Regions from separate parts of the Psychrobacillus sp. FSL K6-2365 genome, predicted to be linked through region 2. Evidence: riboswitches for the same ligand, from Rfam matches in the RefSeq annotation. Region 2 holds a riboswitch; the other holds the start of a gene.
What was found. A riboswitch is a leader RNA that binds a small molecule or an ion and turns the genes downstream of it on or off. The one in region 2 is predicted to bind preQ1.
Positions count from the first base shown of each region.

Region 1: linked by a shared signal. The riboswitch ahead of queF (preQ(1) synthase) and the one ahead of MKY29_RS17220 (QueT transporter family protein) in region 2 are both predicted to bind preQ1.

Region 1 is NZ_JBBOOO010000001.1:353,315-359,505, forward strand. Features, by position in the region: gene MKY29_RS01780 (DEAD/DEAH box helicase) at 1-409, opposite strand, end outside; gene MKY29_RS01785 ((deoxy)nucleoside triphosphate pyrophosphohydrolase) at 443-856, opposite strand; PreQ1 riboswitch class I at 1,575-1,621, shown strand; gene queF (preQ(1) synthase) at 1,753-2,253, shown strand; gene queC (7-cyano-7-deazaguanine synthase QueC) at 2,488-3,159, shown strand; gene MKY29_RS01800 (VUT family protein) at 3,156-3,695, shown strand; gene MKY29_RS01805 (restriction endonuclease) at 4,005-4,583, shown strand; gene MKY29_RS01810 (hypothetical protein) at 4,772-5,395, shown strand; gene MKY29_RS01815 (IclR family transcriptional regulator) at 5,861-6,191, opposite strand, start outside.
Region 2 is NZ_JBBOOO010000001.1:3,410,893-3,417,083, reverse strand. Features, by position in the region: gene MKY29_RS17235 (ABC transporter ATP-binding protein) at 1-145, shown strand, start outside; gene MKY29_RS17230 (ABC transporter permease) at 146-790, shown strand; gene MKY29_RS17225 (glycine betaine ABC transporter substrate-binding protein) at 795-1,688, shown strand; gene MKY29_RS17220 (QueT transporter family protein) at 1,730-2,212, opposite strand; PreQ1 riboswitch class I at 2,222-2,266, opposite strand; gene MKY29_RS17215 (MBL fold metallo-hydrolase) at 2,382-3,584, shown strand; gene MKY29_RS17210 (DUF3006 domain-containing protein) at 3,571-3,816, shown strand; gene MKY29_RS17205 (CD3324 family protein) at 4,060-4,323, shown strand; gene MKY29_RS17200 (FusB/FusC family EF-G-binding protein) at 4,472-5,113, shown strand; gene MKY29_RS17195 (NUDIX hydrolase) at 5,129-5,770, shown strand; gene MKY29_RS17190 (3D domain-containing protein) at 5,828-6,191, opposite strand, start outside.

The DNA of each region.
Region 1 (6,191 bases), 3.1 Mb from region 2:
TTCCTACTATTAAAGAATAATAGTCTTTGTGTTCAAATATATATCCCTTAGAGTGGAAGCCTTTGACGCCAGTTAGACGGACTTCTACATTTTCAAGTTTTAATAGTTCTTTAAACATTTTGGGTTGATTGAAATTTAGAAAAGTAGACGTTAGAATACGGCCTTTTATACCTTTTAGCTGAAGATCGAATAGCATAGTTTTTAATGTAGCTAAACCACCCTCGGTAATAAAAGCTACGGAAAAAGTGAAGGTTTCGCATGTTTTCATTTCTTGAAGAAGTGTAGATAGAACATTTTCATGAGCTTTATTTGATAGTAGCTTAGGCTTAAAGTGTCCTGTTACTGGATTACTTTGATCGATAAATCCTTTATATAATGAATTCTTCATTTTGCGAATCAATTGTTCCATATTAATCACGTCATTTCATTCATATTTTCCGAATTACATTTTTTCACTTACTATTTTTTCACTTACTATTTTTTCAACTGCAGGAATATCAGCAGCTGCAAAATTAAGCTTATGTAAGTTTTCCCGAGTAACCCACCTAGTGTCGGCATGCTCTGCTGCAATAGGGATACCTTCTAATAGTTTTGCTTTATAAGTTTCTAGTCTAACGATAAATTTTTCGTATTCATAAGTAGTATCTTCAACCTTATGACCAATCTCAATTGCACAATTAAATTCCTCTGTAATTTCTCGCTGTAAAGCCTGCTCTGGAGTTTCTCCGGACTCAATTTTTCCACCAGGAAATTCCCAAAGATTTGGAAGTGACATTGACGGACTTCTTAACGCACAAAATATTTCATGCTGATTATTTTCAATAATTGCCCCAACAACATGGACTAACTTTTTCATTAAATTATCACCCTAAATTTATTTTATATCTTTATCATATCTGATTTTAGAGTAATGAACAGCAAGAAACATCAAATGATTGTAATTAACTGATTATTTCGTGTTTTATCTATTAAGTAAAACCATACAGATTCTAATACAATTTAGCAAAAGGAGATTGGGGGGGCATGTAATTATAGTTTAGGTTACAAAACAATAGCTGCATACAATAATAGCTACTCTGTACTCAAGACTTAAGGATAATGTATGGAAGGAAGATGAAATACCATTAATTGTAGTAGAGATTGCCAGTAGAAAATAATTAAGTGGTAAGAGTATTTAGCCTTACTCAAGGATAGTAATGGGACACTTTATAGACAAGCTGAAATTAAATACAAAAAGTAGATATCTCCACATAAGTAGAGGTATCTACTTTTCTATGTTTCTGAGTCTCTTTGATAATCTAAATCTCTCCTAGGCTAAGATAGTTTGTAATATTAACTTTAATAACTCTTCTGTTGTTTCTGGTAATTGTTCCGGTAAGTAAAGTTGATGTTTCATTATTGTTCCTCCTTAATCTCTTATTCTATTAACAATATAGTCAATATAGTTTGAGTTTATGCATGATATTATAAAAAAATTTGAATCTCTTAAAATAAGATTTGAATATCCAATGACTAAAATACCTATTTGACGTTTTGGTCAATATTCTATAATATGATTGAGTACCCGTACTTGACCGGGAGAGGTTCATAGCTTATACCCTCTATAAAAAACTATGGATACATGACTATTCGCCATGTCCATATAAATTTGGACGTGGCTTTTTTGTTTTTATCCTTTTGTTTGCATAGATTGGTTCAAAGAAGCCTCTTTTGAAAGTGTTGGGAAACATTTTTTATAGGAGGTTTTTTATTATGTCTGGAAGAAGTCATGATGAAGGTTTAAAGGATTTAACATTGTTAGGTAACCAAGGCACAAAATATTCATTTGATTATGCACCTGAGGTATTGGAGTCGGTAGATAATCTTCATTCTACTAGGGATTATTTTGTGAAGTTTAATTGTCCAGAATTCACAAGTTTATGCCCAATTACAAATCAGCCCGATTTTGCAACGATGTATATCTCGTATATTCCGGATAAAAAAATTGTAGAAAGTAAATCGTTAAAATTGTATTTGTTCAGCTTTAGAAATCACGGAGATTTCCATGAGGACTGTGTGAACATTATCATGAACGATTTAATTGAATTGCTAGATCCAAGGTATATCGAAGTTTGGGGTAAATTCACACCACGCGGAGGTATTTCGATTGATCCGTGGTGTAACTATGGAAGACCGGGGACGAAGTATGTAGAAATGGCGGATTTTCGATTGATGAACCACGATCTGTATCCAGAGAAAATTGATAATCGATAATTGAATAATCCTTTTAAGGAAGAGGTTTTAGCTACCCTCTTTAGAAAAGCGGAAGTGCCTATGTAAGTCCCGAAAAGCGCTGGAAGGATTACACGTAAAGGCTTCTTTATGCCTTTACTGAAAGCCTAAAGCGACACGAGGGGCTAGGCGCTGAAGCTAGACAATTTAAAAAAACTAAGAAGATAACAGCATTCTTTCTTGGGTGCTGTTTTTTCAGTATAAGGGAGTTTACGGATGAAGCAGGAAAAAGCAATTATAGTGTTTAGTGGTGGTCAGGATAGCACGACCTGTCTGTTTTGGGCGAAGGAACGTTTTAAAGAAATCGAGGCAGTGACGTTTGATTATGGGCAAAGACATAGTCTTGAAATTGAATGTGCAAAAGAGATAGCGAAGGAAATCGGTGTAAAGCATCACATACTGGATATGTCACTTTTAAACCAGCTTGCACCGAACGCATTGACGCGAGATGACATAAAAGTAGAGGACGGAGAAAAAGGTGAATTGCCGTCGACTTTTGTACCTGGTCGGAATTTGCTCTTTTTATCTTTTGCCGGTGTTTTAGCTAGCCAGGTCGGAGCAAAGCATATCGTAACTGGTGTGTGTGAGACTGATTTTAGTGGCTATCCAGATTGTCGTGATATTTTCGTGAAGTCATTAAACGTAACGCTAAATCTTACAATGGATTCTACTTTTGTGATTGAAACACCACTCATGTGGTTGAACAAGGCACAAACATGGGAGCTGGCAGATCAACTTGGAGCACTAGAGTTTGTCCAAAAGAAAACGTTGACCTGTTATAACGGAGTAATAGCAGATGGCTGTGGGAAGTGCCCGGCGTGTAAGCTGAGAAATAAAGGACTGAACGAGTACTTGAGTTCAAAATCTACTAAAGGAGTAATAGCATGAGAATCTTATTTTATTTAATATCAATAGTGACTGCTAATGTCGTAACAGCAGCTTTTGCACCATTAGAGTTTGCCATGTTTATCGTCCCTATGGGAACACTTTTCGTGGGAGCTACTTTTATTTTCCGAGACCTTGTACAAAATAAATATGGGAGAGCAAAAACCTACTTATTTATTTTTGTGGCTTTAGCATTTTCTGCACTAGCCTCATTTATATTGGGGGATACTTTATTAATTGTACTTGCTTCGGCAATTTCATTTGTTGTAGCTGAAACAGCAGATACAGAGATTTACACAAGACTAAAATTACCAATGGCATGGCGTGTATTCTATAGCGGGATAGTTGGCGGATTCCTAGATTCTGTAATTTTTGTTGTAATTGGCTTAAGTCCTCTTGGAGCAAATTTTCTTCCATGGGAAGCAGTTCCTGCTGCCATTGTAGGTCAAATTATCGTGAAAACGGTTATTCAGATGATTGGGGCGCTTATTTTGAATCAAGTAGTAATAGTAAAGGAGAAGCGTCTTCTGTCTGAATGATTTTATGAAAAGTGAAAAGTTTAGCCTTCCATAATCTTGGGAGGTTTTTTTAGTTTTATTAATTTATTGCACAGTGACCACTTTATCTTTTTTATTACATATATCTATTTCTAGATAGATCTAAAAAAGAGGTATAAAAAACATTTTTTACAGGTACTGGATGTTATATAGGAATGTCGTATAATTAAAATAGATTAAAAATAATACTTAAAATACCAATATATAAATTATATAGTTGAAAAAATAATACAAAAAATACTTTGTTCCATGTTGAATCAAAGGTAGCTATTTTAGAAGGAAGTGTATTTAATGCGTAATCGAACCAAAAAGGATCAGAAAATAGTAGACGAATTGACCGGGTTTCTAATTATTGTAGCAGCGTTAATAGGTTGGTATACTACAAAGTCATTTATAGGGGTAGGGGTTGCAATAGGTGTTGGAGTAGTTGTAATAATTATAATCATGGGATGGAGAACAGCTAGTTTTGAAAAAAGGATGCGGGAATCTGGTATAGCGGAGATTGATCAAATGACTGGCCGACAATTTGAAGATTATCTAGGCACACTTTTTCAGTATCAAGGATACAAGGTCACTTATACACCTTCAACAGGGGATTTTGGAGCAGATTTAATATTAAACAAAGGACAAGAAACGATCGTGGTTCAAGCAAAACGCTATAAGAAAGCAGTTGGTGTAAAAGCTGTACAAGAAGTTATTCCATCCATCAATATGTATAATGCAGGAGTGGCATGGGTTATAACGAATAGTACCTATACAACGCAGGCCTTGACACTGGCCAAGAAAAACCGTGTACGAATGATAGACCGTAAAGAATTAATACAAATGAACCTGGAGATGAAAAATACAACTAAAAATGTCAAACCATGAAAAGAGATCAAAAGTTATTAATAAATAGTATGAACAGTACAGTACTTGAGCGATATCCAAGAAATAAGAGAGACAAAAAGTTGAATCGTTTAATACTCTGCAGCATATGATGTGGTTACTTGAATAACCTAGTAATCTCCGATAGACTAATAATTACCATAAAGAGACAACTGAGGAGTGAAATGCCGATGGAAATTTCAATTACAAAAGCTTTACGCGAGTTAAAGACATTGGATGCACGCATTTTAAAGAAGATTAACGAGACAACTTTCGCAGCGTCTAAAAAACCAAAAGAGAATATTCGTGGTTTTAAGACTGTTGAGGCGTTTGAAAAGGAAGCCAAAGAAAGTATACAATCTATAAAAGATTTAATGGATCGTAGAAAGCAAATCAAAAAATCGATTGTAGAATCTAATGCAAGAACTGTTGTTGAAGTATCTGGAGTCAAAATGACGGTGGCAGATGCAATTGAGCGTAAAAACTTTATTGAAATCGAAAAAACACTCCTTCGTAAAATGAATACCGATTATGCTCAGTCTCAAGAAAAGGTAGAAGTTAATAACGAAATTGCCCAAGATAGATTAGACACTCAGTTAAATAACATGATTTCAAAAGATGGTAAAACAGACTTAACTGCGGTTGAAGGGTACAAAAAGTTGTTTTGGGAATCCGAGGAAACTAAATTAATTGACCCAATTCATGTAAAAGAAATCGCAACAAAGATGGCTTTAGATATTGAGTCTTTTGAAGATGACGTGGATGTAGCGCTAAGTGAAATTAATGCACGTACGTTAATCACTATTAAACAATAAATAAGTTTGGAACTTGCTGTTATAGCGAAAAAGAAGAAAGTTTCCCCGTTTGCAGGGTCTGGGTAAATCCCTGCTCCCAAAATCAATTACTGAGTAAGGTAAAAAGCTTAAAGCTCAACCTTAAAAGTTAAAAGCTTAACAATCAACTCTCTTACATCCTAACGTTCAACTTTTAGCGATAAAAAATCTATAAAATCTCGGGTAACAGGTGCCAAAGGATTTGAAACTTCCTTTCTTCTCCTCCGAGCAGCTATGACAGCACAAAAAGAGTGGTCCTTTGGGATCACTCTTTTTGTTTTTTTCAAATCGACCCTGTGTAAGAAACAATAATGTTTGTTTCGCGCGCAGGGATATTTACGTTGTTATATTAAAAGAGAGTGATTGTCAAATAAGACGGTTTCTCTCTTTTTTTTCTTTCTTCCAGTTAGGCAGCGATCTGAAAGACTAACGGATTCTGCTGTAGTTTCAGTTACTAGATTTTAGTTTAGCGGAAATATTATTCCCGGTTTCGATTATTTTACTTGTTAAGAATGCGAGTCTTTCTTCCGTTAGGTTGAAGCTGACGACACCAACGCTTATAGCACCGATGATTTGTCCAAGACTGTCCTTGATAGAGACTGCGACTGAAGAAGTGCCTTCGGTTCGTTCAGAGTGACTTATTGCATATCCCTGCTTCGTAATCTGGCTAAGTGTTTGTGAAAAGTTGGGGATTTCACCTGCTGGTAAAAGCTGTGACAATATACTTTCTGATTGGGAACTAGGCATGGCTGCAAGTATTGATTTGTTGGCAGCACCG
Region 2 (6,191 bases):
TTCTATGTTAGTGGAAGAAGCTATCGCTTTATTAGAAAATGAAGGTGCAAAGGGACTGCTAGTAAAGCACAGCAACGAGGTGCTAGGCTTTGTAAATCAATCTATACTTCTTCGAGCAATGCTTGCAAAGGAAGAGGTGGTATAAGTGAGTAACTTTATAGATACAATTCAAAGTCGTTCAGATTTAATACAAGAGGCGTTTATGCAGCATATTTACTTATCCTTTGTTGCTTTAGCTATCGGTATTGCAATTGCATTACCTTTAGGTATATTAGTTGCAAGGTATCGTAGAATAGCTGAGCCAGTTATAGGAATCACCGCAATCTTTCAGACAATACCAAGCTTGGCGCTATTCGGTTTCCTAGTTCCGTTAATAGGGATTGGCGCTAAAACAGCTTTGATTGCCTTAATCATTTACGCCCTCTTACCTATTTTACGTAATACATATACTGGTATTTCAAATATTGATGAATCTATGATTGAGGCTGGAAGAGGAATGGGTATGACGAAGAGTCAGCTTCTTTGGCAGATTGAATTTCCACTTGCTCTACCGTTTATAATGGCAGGTATTCGAACTGCCACAGTTCTGACTGTAGGAATTGCTACACTGGCAACATTTGTTGGAGCAGGAGGGTTAGGGGATGTAATTTACCGTGGATTGCAATCTTACAATAATTCGCTTGTTTTAGCTGGAGCATTACCCGTTGCATTATTAGCAATTTTGTTTGATCTGATATTAAAATGGATTGAAAAAAAGGCTACACCAAAAGGAATGAATACTGGAGGATGATGGGATGAAAAAGTTAATGGGGATAGTGGGACTTGTAGGAGTTTTGCTTTTAAGCGCTTGCTCGGATTCTGAGGAAACATTAGTAATTAGTGGGAAACCGTGGACGGAGCAATTTATACTACCTCAGATTTTAGGGCAATATATTAAAGAGAAAACTGATATTAATGTGGAATATAAAGAGGGGCTAGGAGAAGTAGCAATTATGACTCCTGCTTTGGAAAAAGGCGATATTGATCTATACGTGGAGTATACTGGCACAGGTTTAAAAGATGTGTTGAAGGAGGAATCTGAGGTAGGAGAGAGCTCAGATATTGTGTTGGAAAAAGTTAGAAAAGGTTATGAGGAACAGTTTGAAGCTACGTGGTTAAGTCCACTTGGTTTTGAAAATACGTATACATTAGCTTATACAAAAGATAATGAGTACAGTGCAGAAACTTACTCTGATTTAGTGGAGGCTTCCAAAACTGGAGGTATGATATTTGGGGCACCTCATGCATTTTATGAAAGAAAGGGAGATGGTTTTGACGATCTAATAAACACGTATCCATTTGTTTTTTCGGAAACACAAAGCCTAGATCCAAATGTAATGTATGAAGCATTGAAAAACGGAGATGTCGATGTTATACCAGCGTTTACGACTGATGGACGTATCGAACGATTTGATTTGCAAACGACAAAGGATGATTTAGGGTTTTTCCCTAAGTATGATGCAGCTCCAGTCGTGCGTATGGATGCTCTAGAAAAGTTTCCCGAGCTAGAGGATGTGCTAAACGAGTTAGCAGGTAAAATATCCGAAGAAGATATGCTAAAGATGAATGCTAGAGTAGATATTGACGGTGATAAACCAGAGGATGTAGCTCATGACTTTTTAGTTGAGAAAGGATTAATAGAAGAATAAAAAACACCCGGTTCTAGCTTTCTAGAATCGGGTGAAATTATTTAGAGGAGCGTTTTGAAATTTAGTCTTTTATTTAAAGCAAGCATAATTGGAATACCAACTGCTAGAACGACGAATTCACCAGCTGCAACTGTTAACCATGTATACAAGAATGGTATATCAAACCAAAGCATTAATTCAAATGCTATAATACACATTGTAAATGTAAACAGAATGGTATTGATAGCCAAACGTGCAAAGTTTCCTTTGACATATTTAGTAGCAAAAATCGTTAATGATAACGTAATAATAGAATGTGCTACTCCGAATGTAAGGTCGTAGGCCATCATTGGAGAGAACAGATTAGTGATGAATACTCCTAATACAATTCCAAAAAAGTATTTTTTATTAAATACGATTAAGTGATTAAACATCTCCGCAATACGAAACTGTACTGCACCAAATGCAAAAGGAGCCACTAGTAGAGATACCGCGACATAAAGAGCGGCAATAACACCAGTTACTGCTATAGTCTTTGTTTTCATTTTATTCATTTCTCCTTAGTTTTTTTCCGTGGGAGGTTCTCGAACCACGTTAGTTTTCACAAAGAGTTATTTTATGCGAATTGTTATCAACTGTCAAGGGAAATTGTAATATATGAATATTGTTATCCTATGATAGAATGGAACACAGCAACGAAAAGGAAGGTTTTTTATGAGAAAGATAGTAATGACAATTTGTATTTGTATAGTATTTTTGCTTTCTGGTTGTACTATAAATCAGCAAACGAACACGACAATTGAAACGTCTCAGACACCTGTAGGGACTAGTAATAAAATGAAAGTCCATTTTCTAGATGTAGGACAAGGTGACTCTATATTAGTACAATCCCCAAATGGAAAAAATCTACTAGTTGATGGAAGTACAAAAGATGCTGGAAAAGAAGTAGTTGCTTATTTAAAATCGCATGATGTCGAGAAACTCGATTATGTAGTAGCGACACATCCAGATGCTGATCACATCGGCGGACTTATTTCCGTTTTGAACTCTGTCTCTATAAAAAACTTTGTGGATTCAGGTAAAGTACATACCTCTCAAACGTATGAGGAAATGCTTCAGCTTATTTTAGATAAAAACATACCGTTCATTGTGCCGAATATTGAAGATACGATTCCCTTAGATGATGATTTAGATATTACTGTTTTAAATGTTGGAGAAGAATCAGATGATAATAATGAAGCATCTATTGTCTTAAAAATAACTTATGGGGAAGTTTCATTTTTATTGATGGGGGACGCAGATATTCGTATAGAGAAAGAAATACTAGAGCGGTCGAACGTAAAGTCAACTGTATTGAAAGCAGGACATCATGGTTCTGACACGAGTAGCTCGGAAGATTTTATACAGGCAGTAAAACCAGAAGTTACAATTCTTAGCTATGGGAAAGATAATTCTTATGGACACCCAGATGCAGAAGTCAAGTCAAGGTTGGAGCGGATTAGTTCACAAATATATGGCACTGCAGTAGTTGGCAATATAGTCGTGGAAACAGATGGAGTAGATTATAACGTATTGACAAATGGAAACGTAGAACCAACTGAAATTGCTGATACCGTAACTGAAGGGATTAATATTTCAAGTAAAGACCTCCGAGGTGAAATAGTAGGCATTACCAATTCTGGTGGTACTACTGTTAGTTTGAAGGATTGGCAATTAGTTTCCGTAGCGGGCAATCAAACATTCAAGTTTCCAAACATAAGCTTACTGGCTGGGGAGACGATTTACGTCACAAGTGGTCCGAAAGCAAAAGAAGGTTCGGGCTATTTGAAATGGACGACTGGACAAATGTGGAGAAACGATGGGGATGCAGCTACATTATTAAATAGCAAAGGAGAGGTTGTGAGTGAATTTGAATAAATACACGTTAGACCGTTTCGAAGGGGACTTTGCAGTCTTTTTGAAATACCCAAATGAAACCGAGAGCCTTCAAATCCATTGCTCTGATTTAAAGTCTAAGCTAAATCAAGGGGACATAGTGAATATTTCAGTAATACAAGATAAATATGAAATTGAGCTACTTAGTGAACAAACAATGGACCAGAAGGAAAGGGTCGGCCAATTACTTGAACGATTAAAAAAAAGAAAGTGAGCGAAATTACACTATGTAGGTTTTTAAAAAATTCTACTTGTATTAAAATAGTAAGTAGCGCAACTTGGAGGTGAGCAGAATGGCAAAAAGTATAAAATTGCTAGACAGTGCAACGCCTCATGCAAAGCCTAATGATGGAAAGGCGATCTTTGTATGAGAAGCTATAAATTAAATTATATCGCCATTTCATAATGTTGGCTTTGCACCTTATTTAAATAGTTAAAAATAAGGAGCGAGCGTAAAATGACATATATCAAGGCAACTTCCGTTTTACCTGAGGAGCTAGTGAAGGAAATTCAAAAGTATATTCAAGGGGAAACAATTTATATTCCTAAACCGGGAAAAACTTATAAACAATGGGGAACAGTTTCAGGTGAAAGGAAACGTATTGATGAGCGAAATAATTCTTTAAAGAAAGCGTATAGAAATGGTGTTTCTATGGGACAGCTTGCAAATGAGTATTATCTTTCGGTCGAAACTGTTAAGAAAATTGTCTATACAAAGTAAAAGTATATACTGGTAGCTCCTTTAGGGGCTATCAGTTTTTTTGTATTCATATGGTGAAAACAATTACTAATCATCTTATCCGTTTATTAATCAATTATTATTCGATACAATTGGACTAACGAAAATAATTGTGAATGGAGAGGTAAATATGAATCCTTTCATTAGAAGTGATCAATACAACTTTATCAAAAAACAGACACAGGCATTGGTAAATGGACATGCAACAGTAAATGATCGCGGAGTATTAAATGCCCTAAGAGCACTGTCATTAGAGAAAGTACTTGGGCTATTTGAGGAATCTACAGAAGCTCAAAAAAACCTATTGAAAGCAATTGTAGAAATAAAAGAAAAATTAGAAGCAGAAAGTTTTCTAGAAACCCTAAAGCCTTATGTTATCCCCTTTAAAGAGATAAGCGAGACTGCTATCAAAAAGATTTTTCCGAAAGCGAAGAAACTCAAAATTCCTTCATTAGAGAATATAGACTTTAAAGAATTATCTTATTTAGGCTGGTTGGATAAAGGGTCCAATAAAAAATTTCTTGTTATTGAATACAAAAATAAATTAGTAGGAATTTCTGGGGGTTATAAAAACTCCAATAAAAAAGGGATTTGTGCATTATGTAATCGAACTGAAGAAATTGGAATGTTTACTTCTTCGGTCAAGGGCATGACTCAGGATGCATTTATAACGCGAGGAAATTATATTTGCCAAGATAGTCAAAAATGTAATGAGAACATCATTTCCTTGGACAAATTAAATAAATTTGTAGAGCTAATTGAAAATAAATAAATTAAGAGGGATTATATGGAGCAGGAGCTACTAAAAGTATTTGACGAGCAGCATCAGCAAATAGGTGTAGATACCCGAGAGGAAATTCATCGTCTTGGATTATGGCATGAAACATTTCAATGCTGGTTCATTGGTAGTCATGAAGGAAAACAATATGTTTACTTACAATTACGCAGCAACTTGAAGAAGGATTATCCGGGATTGTTGGATATTACTGCCGCGGGTCATTTATTGGAAAGTGAAACAGTTTTTGATGGGATACGCGAGGTAAAAGAGGAGCTTGGAATTGATATCCTTTTTGAGGAATTGTATTCACTTGGTGTTATAAAATACTCTGTTACGACGGATGATTTAATAGATAATGAATTAGCCCATGTATTTTTATACGACTGCGCATTGGATTGGGAACAATTTACGCTACAGGTTGAGGAAGTGTCTGGCGTAGTAAGAGTGGAAATAACTCAATTTGTGAGTTTATGGCAGAGTGAAATAGAGGAAATAGAGATAATCGGTTTCGAGGTAGAGGAAGATGGAACAAGAAGACCAATTCATCAAATGGTTGATAAAGAGAGCTTTGTACCACATGAACAATCCTACTATGAAGTAATATGCGAAGAAATGATATCTTTTACATCAAAAAACCAACTTTCTAGTTAAGAAAGTTGGTTTTATCTATATCTAACTCCAGCACAAGTCGATGCTTGCACGTTTCTATTATTCTAAGATTTTAACTTTGACACTTTTACGACCCCATTTATAGGCTTCGCTTTTCGATGAAAAAAATACATCTATTTTATTCCCTTTGATAGCACTACCTGTATCTCCAGCTACTGCGTATCCATAACCTTCGACATAAACTTTGGTGCCAAGTGGAATTACTTTTGGATCTACTGCGATGACTTTTACATCTGGATTGCGTTTTAGGTTAATACCTGTGCTAGTGACACCAGAGCATCCGTTACAAGTTGCTGTGAATGCACTTGCAGAGACAACAATCTCTTTAACTACTTTATCCTCTGTTGTTCTAGAGGGAGTTTTCTTTTTCTTCGCAGCAGTAGCCGCTTTTGAAGAAATTTTT